2 regions of the Caulobacter sp. 10L414 genome follow, and region 2 is predicted to be linked to the other one. Evidence: riboswitches for the same ligand, from Rfam matches in the RefSeq annotation. Region 2 holds a riboswitch; the other holds the start of a gene.
What was found. A riboswitch is a leader RNA that binds a small molecule or an ion and turns the genes downstream of it on or off. The one in region 2 is predicted to bind cobalamin.
Positions count from the first base shown of each region.

Region 1 (9,937 bases), on a different contig from region 2:
ACATCTCGGCCTGATTTCGAAGGCCATGAGCGCGGGCGAACCGCGCGAAGGGACGCCGCGATAGCGGGCGCCCCCTGATCCTCCCTCTTCATCCAGACCATCGCCGGTTGCCTGTCGCGCCGGCGACATGAAAGCTCGCCAGGGTCGATCCTGGAGGGCAGCGCATGGGTTTTCTCGGCATCGTCCTGGCGCTGGCCCTGCTGGTGGGCCTGGCCTATCGGGGCTGGAGCGTGCTGCTGCTGGCGCCGGCGGCGGCGCTGGTGGCGGCCGGATTTTCGGGCGAGCCTCTGCTGGCCAGCCTGACCCAGAGGTTCATGCCCGGGGCGGCGGGCTTCCTGGCGCAGTTCTTTCCGCTGTTCCTGCTGGGCGCGCTGTTCGGCAAGCTGATGGACGACAGCGGCTCGGTTTCGGCCATCGCCAGGATCATGACCCAGCGCCTGGGGGCGCGGCGGGCGGTGCTGGCCGTCGTGCTGGCCGGCGCCGTGGTCACCTATGGCGGGGTCAGCCTGTTCGTGGCGTTCTTCGTGCTGGTCCCGATGGCCAGGGCGGTGTTCCAGGCCGCCGACATTCCCCGACGCCTGATGCCGGCGACGCTGATCCTGGGCACGTCGACCTTCACCATGACCGCCCTGCCGGGCTCGCCGGCGATCCAGAACGCCATCCCGATGCCGTTCTTCGGCACCAGCCCCTATGCGGCGCCGGGCCTTGGGGTGCTGGCTGGAGCGGTGATGCTGGCCGGCGGCATGGCCTGGCTGTCCCACGCCCAGAGGCGGGCCCGCAAGGCCGGCGAGGGCTATGGCCGGACCGAGCGCGAAGCACTGGCGGCCGGCGATCCCGACGTGCGCGAACGGGCCGTGACGGCGCGCGACTTCGACACCGCCGAGCTGGAGCGCGGGGCCGCGGCGACCTCGGCGCCCGGCTTCCTGGCGGCGGTCGCGCCGCTGGCCGTGGTGATCGCCGTGAACCTTCTGATGTCGCTGGCGGTGCTGCCCAGGATCGACGCCTCGTTCCTGGTGGAGCCGCGCTGGGGCGGGGCGAGCCTGAGCGACGTGGCCGGCGTATGGTCGGTGGCCGCGGCCCTGGCGGCGGGAACGGCGGCGCTGGTGGGCATCCACTGGACACGGCTGTCGAACCTCAAGCGCAGCATGGACGCGGGGGCCAACGCCTCGGTGCTGCCGGCGCTGTCGGTGTGCAGCCTGGTGGGCTTCGGGGCGGTGATCGCGGGGCTGCCGGCCTTCGGCCTGGTGCGCGACGCGGTACTCGATCTGCCGGGCGGGCCGCTGGTGTCGCTGGCGGCGGCGACCAATGTGCTGGCGGCCCTGACCGGCTCGGCCTCGGGCGGGCTGACCATCGCCCTGGAGGCGCTGGGGCCGACCTATGTGGACCTGGCCGCGCGCCACGCGGTCGATCCGGCCCTGCTGCACCGGGTGGCGGTGATCGGCTCGGGCACGCTGGACATCCTGCCGCACAACGGGGCGGTGGTCAGCCTGCTGGCCCTGTGCGGCTGCGGCCACAAGGAGAGCTACGGCGACATCGTGATGGTGGGCATCGTCCCGTCGATCGCGGCGCTGGCGGTGGTGATCGCGGCCGGGACGATGCTGGGGGCGTGCTAGGTCTACTTGCTCAATGTTCGTCATCCCGGCCGGAGCGCGTAGCGCGGAGAGCCGGGACCCAGGGGCGGGCGGCAGTGCGGCGGCCCCTGGGTCCCGGATAGCCGCTGCGCGGCTTCCGGGATGACGAGGTTTGTAGCGGCTACGCCCCGACCAGCTGCTCGCGCGCGGCCCTGGCGGCGGCGACCATGTTGGCGAGCGCCGGTTCGACTTCCTCCCATTTGCGGGTCTTCAGGCCGCAGTCGGGATTGACCCACAGCTGGGCGGGCGACAGGCGCGCGCCGGCCTTGGCCAGCAGGTCGAGCATTTCGCCCGAGCCGGGGCTGCGCGGGGCGTGGATGTCGTAGACGCCCGGGCCGATCTGGGCCGGGTAGGCGTAGGCCTCGAAGGCGTCGAGCAGCTCCATCTTCGAGCGCGCGGTCTCGATGGAGATGACGTCGGCGTCCATGGCGCCGATGGCGGCGATGATGTCGTTGAACTCCGAGTAGCACATGTGGGTGTGGACCTGGGTCTCGTCGCGCACGCCGCTGGCGGCGAGGCGGAAGGCCTCGACGGCCCAGGCCAGATAGGCGTCCCAGTCGCCGCGGCGCAGCGGCAGGCCCTCGCGCAGGGCGGCCTCGTCGATCTGGATGATCGCGGCGCCGGCGGCTTCGAGGTCGACGACCTCGTCGCGGACGGCGAGCGCGATCTGGCGGCAGGTTTGCCCGCGCGGGATGTCGTCGCGCACGAACGACCACTGCAGGATGGTGACCGGGCCGGTCAGCATGCCCTTCATCGGCTTGTCGGTGAGGGATTGGGCGTAGGCCCACCATTCCACCGTCATCGGCGCCGGGCGCGAGACGTCGCCGTAGAGGATCGGCGGGCGCACGCAGCGCGAGCCGTAGGACTGCACCCAGGCGTGCTTGGTGAAGGCGAAACCGTTCAGCCGCTCGCCGAAGTACTGGACCATGTCGTTGCGCTCGAACTCGCCGTGGACCAGCACGTCGAGGCCGATCTCGTGCTGCCAGGCCACCGCGCGGGCGGTCTCGGCGCGCAGGAAGTGGGCGTAGTCGGCGTCGGCCAGCTGGCCCTTGGCGTGGGCGGCGCGGGCCTGGCGGACGGCGGCGGTCTGCGGGAACGAGCCGATGGTGGTGGTCGGCAGGGGCGGTAGGCCGAGCCGGGCCTGCTGCAGCACGATGCGCTGCTCGAACGGCGTGGCGCGGGTCGTGTCGCGGTCCGTGACGGCGGCGGCGCGGGCCTGGACGGCGGCGTCGTGGATGCGCGGCGAGGTCTTGCGCGAGGCGACGGCGGCGGCGGCCGCGTCGAGCTCGGGGCGGACGGCGGCGCGGCCCTGGTTGAGGGCCTTGGCCAGGATGGCCAGCTCTTCCAGCTTCTGCACGGCGAAGGCCAGCCACTGGCTGACCTCGGGGTCGAGATCGGTCTCGATGGCCAGGTCCAGCGGGGTGTGCAGTAGCGAGCAGGACGGGGCCAGGATCACCCGGTCGGGGCCGCGGGCGGCGACGATCGGCTCGACCCTGTCAAGGATGGCCGTCAGGTCGGCGCGCCAGACATTGCGGCCGTCGACGACGCCCAGTTCCAGCACCAGGCTGTCGCGGGCGAGGGCGACGACGGCGTCGAGGTCCTGCGGCGCACGCACCAGGTCCAGGTGCAGGCCGTCGACGGGCAGGTTGGCGGCGGTGGCGAGGTTGTCGCCATAGGTCCCGAAATAGCCGGCCAGCAGGATGCGGATGCGCGGAGCGGCGTGGGTCAGGGCGCCGTAGGCGCGGCGGATCTCGGCGCGCTCGAAGTCGGTGAGGTCGAGCGCCAGGCACGGCTCGTCGATCTGCACCCAGTCAGCGCCGGCCACGGCCAGGCGCTGCAGCAGCTCGGCGTAGACGGGCAGCAGGGCCGAAAGCAGCGACAGCGGCTGGAAGTCCCCATTCGAGTTGGGGTCCTTGCTTTTCGCCAGCTTGAGGAAGGTGACGGGGCCCAGGATCACCGGGCGGGTGAAGACGCCCTGCGCCTTGGCCTCGAGGAAGTCGTCGACGACCTGGGTCGAGGTCAGGGCGAAGGCCTGGCCGGGCGACAGTTCGGGCGCGAGATAGTGGTAGTTGGTGTCGAACCACTTGGTCATCTCGAGCGCCGGCAGGCCGGTGGCGGCGGTCTCGTGAGCGCAGCCGTGGTCGCAGACCTGACGACCCTGGGTTCCGCGCGCCATGGCGAAGTAGAGCGGCAGGTCCACGGGGCCGCCGGTCCAGCCGTAGGCGGCCGGGATCGCGCCGACCATGACGGCGGTGTCGAGCACGTGGTCATAGAGCGAGAAGTCGTTGCTGGGCACGTGGTCGACGCCAAGGTGGGCCTGGCGGCGCCAGGCCAGGGCGCGCAGCGTGGCGGCCTCGCGCTGCAGCTCGGCGGCGCCGAGGCGTCCGGCCCAGTGGGCTTCGAGTGCGGTCTTCAGGCGGCGCTGGGGGCCGATGCGGGGAAAGCCGAGGGCGGCGACGGTGACGGTCATTTCTAAGCCTCTGTCTCGATGGTGACGGAGGCTGGACGGGACGCAGGCGCGGGCGCGCGAACGGGCTGGCCGACCCGCGCCTGAACACGCGACCAGACCGGGCACCCCGCCGGAGGACGTTATCTGTCGAGGCAGGTCTCCTGGCTCGCGGGTCAACGCCGCCGTCCTGGCCTTCCCGGCGCCCCACCGAATCGAGTTCGGGGCGCCAGTGACACGTATCGGACGGCCGCTCGCCGCTTACAGTTGCGGGGGCAGCGCCGGTTTTACACCGGCTTCCCTCTTAGCTTTGGGCGCGAAACGCCCGCAGACCACGACCCCCTTATCAAGCCCGGGGTCGCGTGCTTTGTCAATAAGGACATAAAGATATCTTTATGTGATCTCCGATTGCGCCGGAGCGTGGCCTTGGCCCGTGACAGGACGTCGCACACCGTTCATAAACCCCGCGTTCAGTCTCCATTCAGCCGCATGCGGCTAAACCGGACGCCATGAAGCCGATCCGAGCCATACTCGCCGCAGCCGCCATCGTCGCCGCCCTCCCGGGCGCGGCTCTGGCCCAGCGCGGCCCTGACTCCCTGGGCGCCGACTGGCGGGCCCGGCAGGACCAGGCGCGCGGCGGCGTTCAGTCGGGCCGGCTGGTGCCGCTGAGCGTGGTCATCGACCGCATCGCGCGCCGCACCCCCGGTCGCCTGCTCGACGCGGGCCTGGAGGGGCGCAACTATCGCATCCGCTGGGCGACGACCGACGGCCGACGCATCGACTTCATCGTCGACGCCGAGAGCGGCCAGATCCTCAGCGGGGGCTAAGGAGTTCCTAGGTTAACATGCGCATCCTGCTCGTCGAAGACGAACCCGATCTGTCGCGCCAGCTGAAGCTGGCCCTGGCCGACGCCGGCTACGCCGTCGACCACGCCGCCGACGGCGAGGAGGCCCAGTTCCTGGGCGAGACCGAGCCCTACGACGCGGTCGTRCTCGACCTGGGTTTGCCCAAGGTGGACGGGGTGTCGGTGCTGGAGCGCTGGCGGCGCGGCAACATCGCCACGCCGGTGTTGATCCTGACCGCGCGCGGCGACTGGAGCGACAAGGTCGCCGGCTTCGACGCGGGCGCCGACGACTACCTGACCAAGCCCTTCCACACCGAGGAACTGCTGGCGCGCCTGCGGGCGCTGCTGCGGCGCTCGGCCGGCCACGCCGCGCCCAGCCTGACCTGCGGCGGCCTGCGCCTGGATCCGCGCGCGGCGCGGGCCAGCGTCAACGGCGAGCCGCTGCGCCTGACCTCGCTGGAATACCGCCTGCTGCACTACATGATGATGCACCAGGGCCGGGTGATCGGCCGCACCGAGCTGGTCGAGCACCTGTACGACCAGGACTTCGACCGCGACAGCAACACCATCGAGGTGTTCATCGGCCGCCTGCGCAAGAAGCTGGGCGCCGACCGCATCGAGACGGTGCGCGGCCTGGGCTACCGGCTGACCCCGCTGGAAGGCGAGACGGCCGGGTGATCCCGCGCGGCGGCGCCTGATGCTGCTCGACTTCCGCAAGCGCTCGCTCGTCCGGCGGCTGGTGCTGCTGGCGGCCATCTGGACGCTGATCGTGCTGCTGGCGGCCGGGGCCTTCCTGACCGCCCAGTTCCGCGACGCGGCCATCCGCCGGTTCGACCAGTCGCTGGCGGTGCTGACCGACGACCTCTACGCCGGCTCGGCGGTGGAGGACGGGGTGCTGAAGGCGCCGTTCCTGACCGACATCCGCGCCACCCGGGCCTATTCGGGCCGCTACTGGACGATCTTCGCCCAGAAGAACGGCGCGCTGAAGGCCGTCGAGCGCTCGCGTTCGCTGTTCGACAGCGACCTGATGCTGTCGACGGCCCAGGTCGACCGGCTGACCGCCGACCCGGGCAAGACCCAGTACTTCGACATGCACGGCCCGCAGGACAAGCCGCTGCGGGCGGCGGCGATCCTGGCGCGCCTGCCCAACTATCCCGATCCGGTGGTGTTCATCGCCGCCGAGGACCGCTCGCCGATCGACGCCGACGCCGACCGTTTCGGCCGGATCACGATCTTCGCCCTGCTGCTGCTGGGCGCGGGCCTGATCCTGGCCATCGTCGTGCAGGTGCGGTTCGGCCTGCAGCCGATCTTCCGCCTGCGCCGCGAGATCGCCGACGTGCGGCGCGGCAAGGCCGAGCGGCTGGCCGGACCCTATCCGGTGGAGCTGGAGCCGCTGGCCGGCGAACTGAACGGCCTCCTGGCCCACAACCAGGAAGTGGTCGAGCGCCAGCGCACCCACGTGGGCAACCTGGCCCATGCGCTGAAGACGCCGCTGTCGGTGATGCTGACCGAGGCCAGCCAGCAGGGCGGGTCGCTGGCCGACGTCGTCGAGCGCCAGGCCCAGACCATGCGCGAGCAGGTCGACCACCACCTGCGCCGGGCGCGGGCGGCGGCGCGCTCGCAGACCAGCGGCGAGCGCACGCCGGTGGAGCCGATCCTCGACGAACTGGCCGTGACGCTGGAGCGCATCTTCCAGGACAAGTCCGACGGCCGGGGCGTGGAGATCGACTGGCGCTGCCCCGAGGACCTGTGCTTCCAGGGCGAGCGGCAGGACTTCATGGAACTGGCCGGCAACGTCATGGAAAACGCCGGCAAGTGGTCGAAGGCCAAGATCCGCGCCGAGGCCAAGGCCGACGGCGAGGGCAAGATGCTGCTGATCGTCGACGACGATGGTCCGGGCATTCCGCCCGAGCAGCGGGCCGATGCGCTCAAGCGCGGCCAGCGGATGGACGAGCACACGCCGGGCACGGGCCTTGGCCTGTCGATCGTCGACGAACTGGCCCGGGCCTATGGCGGTTCGGTGCGGCTGGACGATTCGCCCCTGGGCGGCCTTAGGGTGGTGCTGTCGCTGCCGCGGGCCGAGGGTTAACGCTACCGGGCGCCATCTTTCGGCGAGCGCGCTGTCGCACAGGTGGAGTTTGCGGCCCCGCGACCATTCGTCCGGCCTTCCTGCGTTGAAAAAGCAGCGGTTTCGGAAAGTTTTAACCTCGTCCGCAACATGGTTGACGCTGCCAGGACACCCCCCAGTTCCCGGCGGAGATCCATGGCCGCACTCGCCGCGCAAAAACTGCAGATCATCAGGACGCTGGTCGAGACCGCGCCCGATGCGGCTCTGCGCAGTCTGGAGCTGGCCCTGGCCAACGCCACGGGCGGAGCGCTGGCCACCGTGCGGGCCATCGTCGAGGACGAGACGGCCGACCGCTACGTCCGCAACACCATCCTTTCGCCGATCGCGCCGCTGTGCCAGCCGCGCGGGGCCGACCTGCCGCAGTTTCCGCGCCGGGCGCTGGCCCTGCTGTGGATCGCCCTGAAGGCCGAGGCCCCGCGCCAGGTCGCCGAGGGCGCGGCGCGCTGCAATCCCTGGGACCTCGACAACGGCGCGCCCGACGTCTTCAACCAGCTGTGCAAGATCGCCGCGCGCGGCCTGCGCCAGCCGACCCGGCCCGAGTTCGAGGCGGTGGGCCAGATCTGCGACGCGGCGGAACTGGCCGACTATCTGGATCTGTCGGTGATCGTCCGCAACGCGCTGCCGCGGCTGTCGGAGTGGGTCAGCCGGATGAACGGCGAGCGGGCGGCCTCGGCGCGCCTGGCCTATCGCGACGCCTGCGCCATCAGCAGCGACGCCGGCCCGCGGATGTTCGAGATGCTGGCCGCCCACCTGCCCGAGCCCTGGCGGATCCTGCGGGTGATCTCGGCGGTGATGGACCGTCCCAACGACCGCTATCTGGCCTCGTCCGAGGTCAAGGCCTTCGGCGAGCGCATGCTGGCCGATATCGAGGCCAGCATCGAGCAGGTGCGCGGCTTCGACCTTTCCGGCGGCGCCGGCGCCGGGCGCGAGGCCGCCGCCAGCGCCCAGCGCATCGCCAACCAGCTGACCGAGTTCGAGCAGGCCGTCGACGTGGCCAAGGACGGCCCGTGGGGCAAGCGTCTGGCCAAGTTCAAGCAGTCGGCGGCCCAGGCGGCCGAGACGCGGATGAACGCGGCCGACAAGGAGCTGGCCCTGGCCCTGCCGTCGCGGCCGATCTCGATGATGGGCAAGATGGGCGGCGGCAAGGGCGTGCCCAAGCTGGACGCGGCTCCGGACGAGACGCTGGTGCGGCGCGCCGCGGCGGCGCTGGCCTTCATCGAGGACCTGCGTCCCTGCGCGGCCCAGGCCGGCTATGGCGCGACGCGGACCAAGGCCCTGGAAAAGCTGAACCAGCGCCTGGATCAGTACATCGAGGACTGTCTGCACGTGGCCCGCACGGCCGAGGGCGGCGACCCCCAGATCGCCCGGGCCTATCTCGACATCGCCGCCGGCTACATCGTCCATACCCGCGACGAGAAGACCGCCGAGATCGTCCGTCGCCGCGCCGTCGCGGCGATGGCGGCGTAGGTCCATAGAGTTTTTCAGGACGGCCCCATCCTCGTGCATGCCCGCGAAGGCGGGCGCTGACGGTCAGGGTCTGGACTCGATCGACCCGCCCATGATCGAGCATTCTCAATCGCTTATGATCCTGTCATCCCGGCCGTAGCGAAGCGGAGCGCCGGGATCTCCCACCGTTCCGAAGCTGCAGACGTTGGAGATCCCGGCTCTACGGACCGCTGACGCGCTCCTTCGGCCGGGATGACAAATCTCTTGGAGCTTGCAACCGGGTACGAACCCTAGGGGTGGGCGATCCCTCGACCGCTCGCTCAATCTGCTTCCTTAAGAGCGTTTTTTCACTGACGGGCGGCCGCTTCTCCGGCTAACAGCGGTCTCATGATCGGTTTCTGGATCGCAGCCGCGGGTCTGTCCGCCGCCGTCGCCGCCCTGGTGCTGCGGGGCGCGGCGCGTGGTCTTGCGTCCGCCGGGGACGATCCTGCACTGGCCGTGCATCGCCGCCAGTTGTCGGAGATCGACGAACTGGCCGAACGGGGCCTGCTGGCGCAGGGCGAGCTGAAGGCCGCCCGCGCCGAGGCGGCCCGTCGCCTGCTGGCCGCCGCCGACCAGGGCGCGGCCTGGCCCAAGGAGGGGCTGGGCCCCCGTCGCGTGGTGGTGGCCGCCGCGGCCGTCGCTCCGCTGCTGGCGCTGGGTCTCTATGTCGCCGTCGGGGCGCCGGGCGCGCCCGACCAGCCGTTCGAGAAGCGGGTGGCCGAGTGGCGGGCCGGGGACGCGGCCCTGCTGGATCCGCCGCGCATCGTGGCGATCCTCGAGCACGTCGCCAGGACCGAGCCGAACAATGTCGAGCTCCAGCGCAACCTGGCGATCGCCCGCATGGCGAGCGGCGACGCCGTCGGCTCGGCCGAGGCCCTGCGCAAGGCCGTGCGCCTGGCCCCGCAGCGGGCCGAGCTGTGGACCGCGCTCGGCGAGGCCTTCGTCACCAGCGAGGAGGGCCAGGTGGGCGCCGACGCCCGCACGGCCTTCACCGAGGCGCTGAAGCGCGACCCGAAAAATCTGTCGGCCCGCTATCACCTGGCCAAGGGCGACATCGCCGACGGCCGGGTCGAGACGGGCCTGTCGGCCTGGCGCGCCGTGCTGGCGGATCTGCCGGCCGAGGATCCGCGCCGGCCGGTGCTGGCCGCCGAGATCGACCGCACCGCCAAGGCCGGGCGCCTGGTCGACGCTGTCGCCCAACAGCAGGCCGCCGCCGGCGAGGTCACCCCCGAGATGATCCAGGGCATGGTCGAGGGCCTGGCCCAGCGCCTGGCCGCCGCGCCCGACGATCCCGAGGGCTGGGTGCGCCTGGTGCGGGCCTACGCCGTGCTGGGCGATGTCGCGAGCCGCGACGCGGCCCTGAAGGACGCCTCCGAGCGCTTCAAGGACCAGCCTCGGGT
Region 1 is NZ_JBFTJR010000073.1:10,702-20,638, reverse strand. It holds gene AC1DCG_RS22030 (hypothetical protein) at 1-14, shown strand, start outside; gene AC1DCG_RS22025 (GntP family permease) at 165-1,613, shown strand; gene metE (5-methyltetrahydropteroyltriglutamate--homocysteine S-methyltransferase) at 1,753-4,101, opposite strand; cobalamin riboswitch at 4,215-4,429, opposite strand; gene AC1DCG_RS22015 (PepSY domain-containing protein) at 4,587-4,904, shown strand; gene AC1DCG_RS22010 (response regulator transcription factor) at 4,922-5,599, shown strand; gene AC1DCG_RS22005 (sensor histidine kinase) at 5,616-7,010, shown strand; gene AC1DCG_RS22000 (hypothetical protein) at 7,185-8,516, shown strand; gene ccmI (c-type cytochrome biogenesis protein CcmI) at 8,883-9,937, shown strand, end outside.
Region 1: another riboswitch for cobalamin. It lies ahead of metE (5-methyltetrahydropteroyltriglutamate--homocysteine S-methyltransferase); the one in region 2 lies ahead of AC1DCG_RS12275 (TonB-dependent receptor plug domain-containing protein).

Region 2 (9,937 bases):
GCGCTGGGTGGTCTCGCCGTCGTAGCGGGCCGGGCCGCCCAGCTTGACGCCCAGCGCGCCGGCCATGGCCGCCTCGGGCCAGCCGGCGTTGGGCGAGGCGTGCTTCCTGGCGTCGCGCCGCATGGTCGCCCAGCCCTTCCAGCCGGCCGCCACGCAGATCAGGCCGCCGGCCAGTCGCGCGGGAACCCAGTTCATCACGTCGTCGGTCTTGGCCGCCGCCCAGCCGAACGATCGCCAGCGCGGCTCCATGTGGCCGATCTGGCTGTCGGCGGTGTTCACCGCCTTGTAGGCGAAGAGGCCCGGCAGGCCGAACAGGGTCAGCCACGAGGCCGGGGCCACCACGCCGTCGTTGAAGCTTTCGGCCAGGCTCTCCAGCGCCGCGGCGGTCACGCCGTGCAGATCAAGGTCGTCGACGTCGCGCCCGACGATCAGGCTCACCGCCTCGCGCGCGGCGGGCAGGTCGCCGGCCTCCAGCGGATCCAGCACCGCCATCACGTGCTGATGCAGGCTGCGCTGCGCGAGCCCCAGTGTCGCCAGCAGCGCCACGGCCAAGGTGGCCAGCAGGCCGCTGTCGAACGCCGCCTCCAGAAGACTGCCGATCAGGATCGCGGCGCCTATGAGGATCGCCACCGTGACGACGCCCAGCTCCTTGCGGCGGATCTCGGAGCTTTCAGGCCGGTTCCACCGCCGCTCCATCGCCTCGATCGCCTTGCCGATCCAGGTCACCGGATGCGGCAGGGCCTTGTGCAGCCCTTGCGGATAGCCGACCAGCGCCTCGATCAGCAGGGCCAGCGGAGGCGCGAGCAGCAGGGGTTCAGCCATGGCGTCCCACAAGTTCGATCAGGGGGCCGGACTGCCCCTCGACCACTCTTGCCGTGACTCCATAGGCGCGGGCCAGCACGTCGGGCGTCAAGGCCTCGCGCGGCGGACCGTCGGCGATCAGTCGGCCGTCGACCAGCACCAGCACCCGGTCGGCCAGCCGCGCGGCGATGGCCAGGTCGTGCAGGGTCATGACCACGCCCTGGCCGGCCTGGGCGGCGAAACCGCGCATCAGGTCCACGGCGTCCAGCTGGTGGCCGGGATCAAGCCCGGCCAGCGGTTCGTCGGCCAGCAGCCAGCTCGGCTCGCCGGCCAGCACCCGGGCGAACAGGGCCCGGCCGCGCTCGCCGCCCGACAGGCTCTTGACCTCGCGGCGGGCTAGGCCCTGCAGGTCAGTGCGCTCGAGCGCCCGGGCCACGGCCGCGCGATCGGCTTCCGACAGCCCGCGCATGCCGCTGTGGGGCGTACGGCCAAGGCCCACCAGGGTCTCGACATCGACGGCCCAGGCCACTTCCGGCGTCTGCGGCAGGAAGCCGATCTTGCGGGCGCGATCGCGGTGCGACAGGGCGCTCAGCGGCGCGCCGGCCAGGCTGACGCCGCCGGTGTCGGGCTTGCGCAGGCCGGCCAGGCACGCCAGCAGGGTCGACTTGCCCGCGCCGTTGGGACCGACGACGGCCGTGACCTCGCCGGCCCTGAACTCGGCGGATACGCCGTGCAGCACGGCGCGGCCGCCCAGCGAGACGGTCAGGTTTTCGGCGGAAAGCGTGGAGCCGGAGAGAAGGGGGGCGGTCATGCGAGCCTCCGGCGCATGGAGATCAGGAGGGCCAGGAAGAACGGCCCGCCGACGGCGGCGCTGGCTACGCCCAGCCGCATCTCGGCGGCCGAGGGCGTCAGGCGCACCACGATGTCGGCCGCCAGCACCAGGGCCGAGCCGGCCAGGGCCGAGGGAATGAGCAGGGCGCCGGGGCGGTGCCCGACGAGGGGACGCACCAGGTGTGGTGCGATCAGGCCGACAAAGCCGATCAGGCCCGTCACGGCCACGCTGGCGCCCGAGGCGATCCCCACGCCGACGGCCAGGATCACCCGGACGGCCGACAGGTTGACGCCCAGGGCCGTAGCGCCGGTCTCGCCCAGGGTCAGGGCGTCCAGCGACTTGCGCAGGGTCAGCAGGATGGCCAGGCCCACGATGATCAGCGGCGCGGCCAGCCGCACCTCGTCGACGCTGCGGTCGGCCAGCGAACCCAGCAGCCAGCTGATGATTTCCTGCGCCGCCCACGGGTTCGGGGCCAGCGACAGGGCCAGGGCCACGCCGGCGCTGGCCACTGTGTTGAGGATCACGCCGGCCAGCAGGAAGGTCACCGTGCCGCCGGTGGTCCCGGCCAGGGCCAGCATCAGGACGACGCCGAAGCCCGCGCCCAGGATGGCGCAGGCCGGCAGCAGCCAGGTCGCGGTGAAGGCCAGGCCCAGATAGAGGCTCATCACCGCGCCCAGGGCGGCCATGGACGACACGCCCAGCACGCCCGGATCGGCCAGCGGATTGCGGGTGTAGCCCTGCATGGCCGCGCCCGACATGCCCAGCGCCGCGCCGATGGCCACGGCCAGCACGGTGCGCGGCAGGCGCAGTTCGAAGATGATCGCCCAGCGCGGATCGGCGCGGTCGATCCAGGCGCTCCACGGCGCCCAGACCCGGCCGCTCATCAGCGACAGGCCGAAGAGGACGGCTATGGCCACGAGCAGGCCGCCGATCAGCAGCCAGGAACGGCGGGAATGGCTCATGCGCGGGCTTTCAGCACTTGGCGGCGAGCGGCCGCCAGGGTGGCGGCGGTGTCGATCAGGGTCGGGCCGCCGCAATAGAGCAGCCGTTCGGGGAAGGTGGCTCGGGTCATGCGATGGCTCACCTTGGCGAGGGCGGGGTGGCTGAGCATCCGCTCGGCCCAGGTCGGCGCATCGGGTCGCGCCTGGCCGGCCAGCAGCACCTGCGGCGGATCGGCCAGGAGCCTTTCGAGCGAGACATTTCCCCACTTCTTCAGGCCATAGCGGCTGGCGACATTGGTGAAGCCGGCGCGCTTCATCATCTCGTCGACCAGCGTCCCTTCGCCGGCCGCGAAGCCGTTGGGCTGGAACACCAATGCCTCCAGCGGGCGCGAGCCCGGCGGCGGGGCCGAGGCGGCCAGCGCCCGGTCGATGCGGGCGATCAGGGCCTCGCCGCGGTCCGGATGGCCGGCGGCGTCGGCGATGCGGCGGATGTCGGCCTGGTTCTCGGCCCAGCTGTTGGGCACCTTGAAGAGCTCGGCCCGCACGCCCAGCCGTTTCAGCGCCGCTCGCGTGGCCGGCGAGGAATGGGCCGCGCTCAGCACGATGTCGGGCCGCAGCGCGATCACCTCCTCGGCGCTCTCGTAAGTGATCGGATAGCTCTTGGCGCGCTCGGCTATGCTCGATTGCTGCGGGTCGCGGGCGTAGTGGCTCAGCGCCGCGATCTGGTCGCGGTCGGCCACCTCGACCAGCACGCCGTCGAGGCAGGGATTGAGCGAGACGAGGCGCGGCTTGCGCGTCGCCGCCCGAGCCGCGCTTGCGCCGAGCCCGACCGCCAGGCCCGCGGTCAGCGCCGTGCGGCGGTTCAGGCCGTTCAAAACTCGACCCCGCGCTGGGCCTTGAAGCCTTGCTCGAAGGGATGCTTGACCAGGGTCATCTCGGTGACCAGGTCGGCGATCTCCAAGAGCTGCGGCTTGGCGTTGCGGCCGGTCAGGCAGACGTGCTTGTCGTTGGGGCGGGCCTTCAGCACCGCGACGACCTCGTCGATGTCGAGATAGTCGTAGCGCAGGGCGATGTTGATCTCGTCCAGCAGCACGAAGTCCAGGGCCGGATCGGCGATCATCGCCTTGGACTCCTCCCAGGCGGCCTTGGCGGCGGCGATGTCGCGCTCGCGGTCCTGGGTGTCCCAGGTGAAGCCTTCGCCCATCACGCGATAGCGCACCTGGTCAGGAAAGCGGCTGAAGAACAGGCGCTCGCCGGTCTTCCACTTGCCCTTGATGAACTGCACCACGCCCACCTGCATGCCCCAGCCCAGCGAGCGGGCGACCATGCCGAAACCGGCCGAGGACTTGCCCTTGCCGTCGCCCGTGTGGACCAGCAGCAGGCCCTTCTCGAGCGTCTTGCTCTTCATCAGCTCTTCGCGCTCGGCCTTCAGCGCGCGCATGGCCTCGGCGTGCAGGGTGTTCTCGTCGGTCATCGCGAAGTCTCCAGGGCGGCGGCCAGGCGCGCCCAGTCGGCGTCGAATCCGGGCAGGCCGAAGCGTAGCAGGCCGGCGTCGTGGTCGAAGGGGCGGGTGAGGATCCCCGACCGGGCCAGGGTCTCGAAACGGGCCGGGGCGTCGGTCGCGCGCGCTAGCCGGAACAGGCTGGTTCCGCCGACGATCTCGAACCCGGCGCCCGCCAGCAGGGCGTCCAGGCGGGCGGCGTCGTCGGCCAGGCTGGCGCGCGCGGCGTCGGCCCAGGCGGCGTTGGGATAGGCCGCCAGGCCCGCGGCCAGGGCCGGGGCGGAGAGGGGCCATTCGCCCAGCGTGTCGCGCAGGCGGCGCGCCAGGGCCGGGCGGGCGATGACGAAGCCCAGCCGCAGGCCGGCCAGGCCGTAGAACTTGCCGAACGAGCGCAGCACGACCAGCCGCTCGTGGCCGGGCGAGCCTGCGAACCTTGCGACCGACAGCGCCGGCTCGCACTCGACGAAGGCCTCGTCGACGATCGCGCCGCGCTGGCCCAGCGCCAGCACCGCCTCGGGCGCCAGGCTGCGGCCGTCGGGATTGTTGGGGTTCACGACCACGCAGACGTCGGCTTCGGCCGGATCGGCCACGACCTCCGAACCCACCCGCCGCCAGGCGTGGGCGTGGCTGGAATAGGTGGGCAGCGGCAGGCTGACGCGGCCGCGCGGCAGGATCTTGGGCAGCAGCCGGATCGCCGTCTCGCTGCCGGGCATGGCCACGACCCGGCCCGGATCCTCGACGCCGAAGGCTTGCGCGGCGACGGCTTCGAGCTTCAGAAGGTCGGCCGGATCGGGCAGGCGGCCCCAGTCCTCGAAGGCCTGGGGCGGAACCGGATAGGGACGGGGATTGATCCCCGTCGACAGATCGAGCCACGGCGCGGGCGCGTTCGGAAAACGCGCCCGCGCCGCCGCCAGGCGGCCGCCGTGTCCGGAAAGGGACGCCGGCGAGCCGCTCATCAGAACTTCGTCCGCACGCCGGCGAAGAAGCCGCGGCCCACCGAGCCGTAGCGGTAGATCGTCTGGTATTCCTTGTCGAAGAGGTTCTCGACGCGGCCGAACACCTCGAACTGCTCATTGACCGGATAGGCCGCGCGCAGGTCGAACAGGGCGTAGCTCTTCAGCCGGCGGGCGTTGGTGGCGTTGTCGTAGCTCTCGCCCACGTACTGCACCGAAACGCCCGTGGTCAGGCCGTTCGACCAGTCATAGTCGGCGTTGAGGTTGGCCGTCTCGCTCGGGCGGCGCGGCAGGCGCTTGCCGTTGTTCGTGGCCGAGCGGTTGATCGCGTCCATGTTGGTGTAGTTGGCGGTCAACTGCAGGGCCGAGGTCACCTCGATGGTGGCTTCCAGCTCGACGCCGCTGGTCTCGGTCTTGGCGAAGTTGGCGTAGCCGCCATAGTTCGGCGGGTTGTTGTTCGAGACGAAGTCGATCTGGTTGGTGATGTCGCGGTGGAACCAGGTCACGCCCGCGCGCACCCGGCCGTTCAGCACGCTGTGCTCGACGCCCAGGTCGACGCTCTCGGACTCTTCGGGCTTCAGGCCGTCGTCGCCGTAGATGCTGTACAGCTGGTACAGCGACGGGGCCTTGAAGCCTTCGCCGTAGTTGGCGCGGAACACCGTCACCCCGTCATTGGGCGAGTAGGTGGCGCCGGCCTGGTAGACGGTCGCGTCGCCGAAGGCCGAGTGGTCTTCCTGGCGCACGCCGCCGGTCAGCACCAGGCCCGCCAGCGGCTTGGCCTGCAGCTGCAGGTACAGGCTGTCGGTGCTGGCCGCATGACGGTCGGGCTTGGGCGCCGGATCGAAGGTCGACGGCGAGGCGGTGCGGAACCACGAGCGCTCGGTCTCGGCCCCGAAGGTGGCGCGCAGGGCCTCGTTGATCGTCCAGGTGCCCTGGTACTCGAAGCGGTTGTTGGTGCCGCGGGCGTCGAAGGTCTTGGGGACCGACGAGCTGGGATCGAAGTTGTCGCGGTCGGTCTGGGTGTAGCCGTAGCCGAGGCGGTTCTTCAGCGCGCCGTCGAAGGCGCTCAGGCGCACGCCGGCGTAGGAGACCAGTTCCTTGGTCTTGCCGTACTCGGGGCTGTCGGCGAAGGCGAACAGCGGCGCGGGGAAGCCGTCGAACTCGTTCTTGGTCGCGGCGTACGAGGCGCGCAGGTCAACGGCGGCCCAGTCGGTGACGTTCAGGTCCAGGCGGCTGCTGATCGCGGCGTTGCGATAGCCGTCCTTCTCCTTGCCGCCGTACGACTTGCCGAAGGCCGAGACGCCGTCGGTGGTGTAGTAGGCGCCGGCCAGGCGGAAGCCGCCCCAGTCGCCGCCGGTGCTGACGGCGGCGTGGCCGTAGGCGGTGTCGCGCGAGCCGGCTTCGGCCGAGACCGTGGCGCCCAGCGGGCCGGTCGGCACGGCGGTGATCATGTTGACCACGCCGCCGATGGCCTGGCTGCCCCACAGGGTCGACTGCGAACCGCGCAGCACTTCGATGCGGTTGATGTTGCCGGCCAGCAGGGTGGCGAAGTTGTAGCCGCCGCCGGTCGAGGACGGATCGTTCAGCTTGACGCCGTCGATCAGAACCACCGTCTGGTCGGTCTCGGCGCCGCGGATGCGCAGCTGGGTCGAGCCGCCGACGCCGCCGTTGCGGGTGACCGTGACGCCCGCGGTGCGCGACAGCAGGTCGGAGACCACCACGGCCTGCGACTTCTTCAGGGTCTCGGCGTCGATCACCGTCATGCTGGTCGAAACTTCCGACAGCTTTTCCGGTTCGCGGCCGGCGGTGACGACCACCTGGTCGACCGCCGCGGCGTCATCGGCCATGGCGTAGGCGGGCAGGGCGAGGGCGGGAACTGCGGCCGCCAGGGCCAGCAGGGAAACAAGGCGCATGTCGTTCCTCCGTGCGCGACAAGAAGGAGCGTGCTCCACGAGGAACACGCCCGGACCAGCGTCGTCATGCGGGGAAGAACCCGATCGTACGGCGCACCCCGGCCGGACGAAAAACGACCGCGACAGGCAGGTCTCCTGGCTCGCGGGTCATCGTTGCTGCGCGTCGCCTTCCCAGGCCTCTTCCGAAGAACAGTCCCAGTGGCATGTGACGCGCGAACTCGCCGCTTACAGTTGCGGGGGCAGCCCGGGTTTCACACCCGAGTTCCCTTTTCATCCTCTTTGGGAGGAACCTGTCGCGCTGGCTGCACTATATGGTGCGCCGCACACCGTCAATCTGGAGGCCTCAGCGTTGTCAGTCACCCTGGTCCTGGGCGGGGCCCGTTCCGGCAAGAGCGCCTTCGCCCAGGGCGCGGCCGAGATCGTGGCCCGCTCGCGCGGCGTCACGCCGGTGATGGTCGTCACCGCCCAGGCCTTCGACGCCGAGATGGAGGAGCGCATCGCCCGCCATCAGCTCGACCGAGGAGACGCCTGGATCACGCTGGAAGCGCCCATTGACCTGGTCGCAGCCCTGCGCGGCCTGCCGCCGGGCGCCGTGGCGGTCGTCGATTGCCTCACCCTCTGGCTGACCAACCTGATGCTGGCCGAGTGCGACGTTTCGTCCGCCGGCGCCGAACTTGTCGCGGCGGCCGCCGAATTCGACGGCGAGCTTTGGTTGGTCTCCAACGAGGTCGGCTGGGGCGTCGTGCCCGACAACGCCTTGGCCCGCAGGTTCCGCGACGAGGCCGGCCGCCTGCACCAGGCCCTGGCCCGGGCCGCCGACGCCGTCCATCTGGTCGCGGCCGGACTAAGCCTTCGGATGAAGTGAGTCGCGCGATTCGGGCTCTGGTTGCTCAACTTCGGGAAATGCGACGATTGCGCACGCTGACACCGGGTGTCGCGGCATGGTTAAGACCTGTTCACACATTCGACAGGGCTGGGGCTGGCCATGCGACGGATCCTCATTGCGGAAGACGACATTCTCCTCGGCGGCGTCTACGAGATGCTGTTGCAGGACGCGGGATTCGAGGTCCTGTGGAGCCGTGACGGCCGCGAGGCGCTGGACGCGTTCGACGCCTTCGCCCCCGATCTGCTGATCACCGACAATTCGATGCCGCGGATGACGGGGGCCGAGCTGATGCGCGCGGTCGAGGATCGCGACGTGCCGGTGCTGATGGTGTCGGCCAGCGATCCGCGGGCGCTGCAGGTCGAGCCCGACATGTGGCTGGAAAAGCCGATCACGCCGGCGCGGCTGCTGACGGCCGTGCGTACGCTGCAGCGCGGGACGGTTCAGGCCGCGGCCTGAAGCCCGAAGGCGACGAGGGTCGCGAATAATCCCAGGCCCACGGCCCAGGCGGCGCAGAACGCCAGGGTGGGATAGCGTTGCCACCAACGCGGGTGGGGAACGCCGGTGATGGTCTTGTCGGTCATGCGGTCGCCTCGCGTGGTCCTTGAGGATCCAACGCGAGGCGACCGGTCTTCAGTTCCAATCAGCCGCCGAAGCCGCGCGATCCGCCGCCGAAGCCGCCGCGCGAGATGACGCTGCTGCGGCTCTGCACCCGGGCCGGGGCCTCGTAGCGCGAGGGCGCGTCGAAGCTGTCCTGGCGCACCCGGCTGCGGCCCGAGAGGTAGTCGCGCGAGATCGGATAGCCCGAACCGCTGTAGTATGTGCCGTCGCGGTCGCGATACATCGGCGCGCCGCGATAGCCGCGGTTGTTCATGCCTTCCAGGGCCTGGCCGATGATGAAGCCGGTAAGCAGCGGGGTGAAGAAGCTGCCGCCGCCATTGGCCTGGCTGCGCGGCACGCACTGGTCGACGCCGTAGCGCTCCTCGCAGCTCTTCTGGTCGGAGAACTTCGGGGCGTTCTCGGCGCTGGCCTTCTGGGCCTCGTCATAGGCCGTCTGGCACTGGTCGGCGGTGAAGTCGCCCGAAGCCTTGCACTCGTCCAGGCTGGCGAAGCTGGAGGCGTCGACCTTCTGACCCGAGACGGCGGCGGGCGGATCGCCCCATTGCGTGGCCGAGCCGGGATCGTCGCACGCGACCAGGGTGAAGGCCGAGCCGGCCATCAGGCCGGTCAGCGCCACGGCGCTGGAGCGCTTGCGGCGCCGCGTCGAAGCCAAAACTGGGGCGGGCAGGGGAGAAAGCGCGTTCATGTCCGGCCTCACGAGGTCATGCAGGCGGCGTTCAGCAGGCCGACGGCCAGCGAGATCGAGGCCAGGTACACGCCGGCGGCCAGTTCGGCCTTCTCGATGCGGTCGATCAGGTCCTTGAGCACGGTGAAGCGCACCAGGGTGAAGGCGGCGATCTGGATGACGCCGGCCAGCAGGGCCCAGGCGGCGAACTCCATCAGGCTGACGGTGTGGCTGAGCGCCGAGGCCAGCGGCAGCACGTAGCCGACCACGGCGCCGCCGAGCGCGACGGCCGCGGCGACGTTGCCCTCGCGGATCAGCTTGGCTTCGTCATAGGGCGTCACCGCCTGGTAGACGATCTTGAACGCGACGGTGAACACGCCGGCGGCGACGAAGGCCACCAGGAAGGCCAGGGCGCTTTCGCCGAAGGCATTGACGTCGAACATGGTCTTTCCCCCTGTCAGGTAGGCTTAGGCGCGGAATTCGCCCACTTCGAGCGGCACGCCGATCATGGTTTCGAACGAGACCTCGCGGTCCTCGGTCTCCATCTCGATGGCCAGCAGCAGTTCGCGGCCCTCGCCGGGCAGGTCGCGGGCGAAGAGCATGCAGGTCTGGAAGATCTTGCGGTCGGGCACGCCGTCGCGGTCGTCGTGCAGCTCTTCCCAGAAGGTCACGGGCTCCTGGCTCTCGGCCTCGTCTCCGAACCAGAAGCGATAGTACTCCGGCAGACCGGCGGCGGCGAAGCTGCGGGCGCGCAGGCGCTTGCCCCAGGCGTCGCGGTCGGCGCGGCCGCCCGGATAGGCGCTGTCCCAGGGCACGAAGATGGTCACG
Region 2 is NZ_JBFTJR010000025.1:45,047-54,983, forward strand. It holds gene cbiB (adenosylcobinamide-phosphate synthase CbiB) at 1-822, opposite strand, end outside; gene AC1DCG_RS12250 (ABC transporter ATP-binding protein) at 815-1,612, opposite strand; gene AC1DCG_RS12255 (FecCD family ABC transporter permease) at 1,609-2,595, opposite strand; gene AC1DCG_RS12260 (ABC transporter substrate-binding protein) at 2,592-3,449, opposite strand; gene cobO (cob(I)yrinic acid a,c-diamide adenosyltransferase) at 3,446-4,048, opposite strand; gene cobD (threonine-phosphate decarboxylase CobD) at 4,045-5,031, opposite strand; gene AC1DCG_RS12275 (TonB-dependent receptor plug domain-containing protein) at 5,031-6,941, opposite strand; cobalamin riboswitch at 7,050-7,250, opposite strand; gene cobU (bifunctional adenosylcobinamide kinase/adenosylcobinamide-phosphate guanylyltransferase) at 7,291-7,806, shown strand; gene AC1DCG_RS12285 (response regulator) at 7,927-8,283, shown strand; gene AC1DCG_RS12290 (hypothetical protein) at 8,268-8,408, opposite strand; gene AC1DCG_RS12295 (DUF1190 domain-containing protein) at 8,468-9,130, opposite strand; gene AC1DCG_RS12300 (DUF350 domain-containing protein) at 9,139-9,552, opposite strand; gene AC1DCG_RS12305 (DUF2491 family protein) at 9,577-9,937, opposite strand, start outside.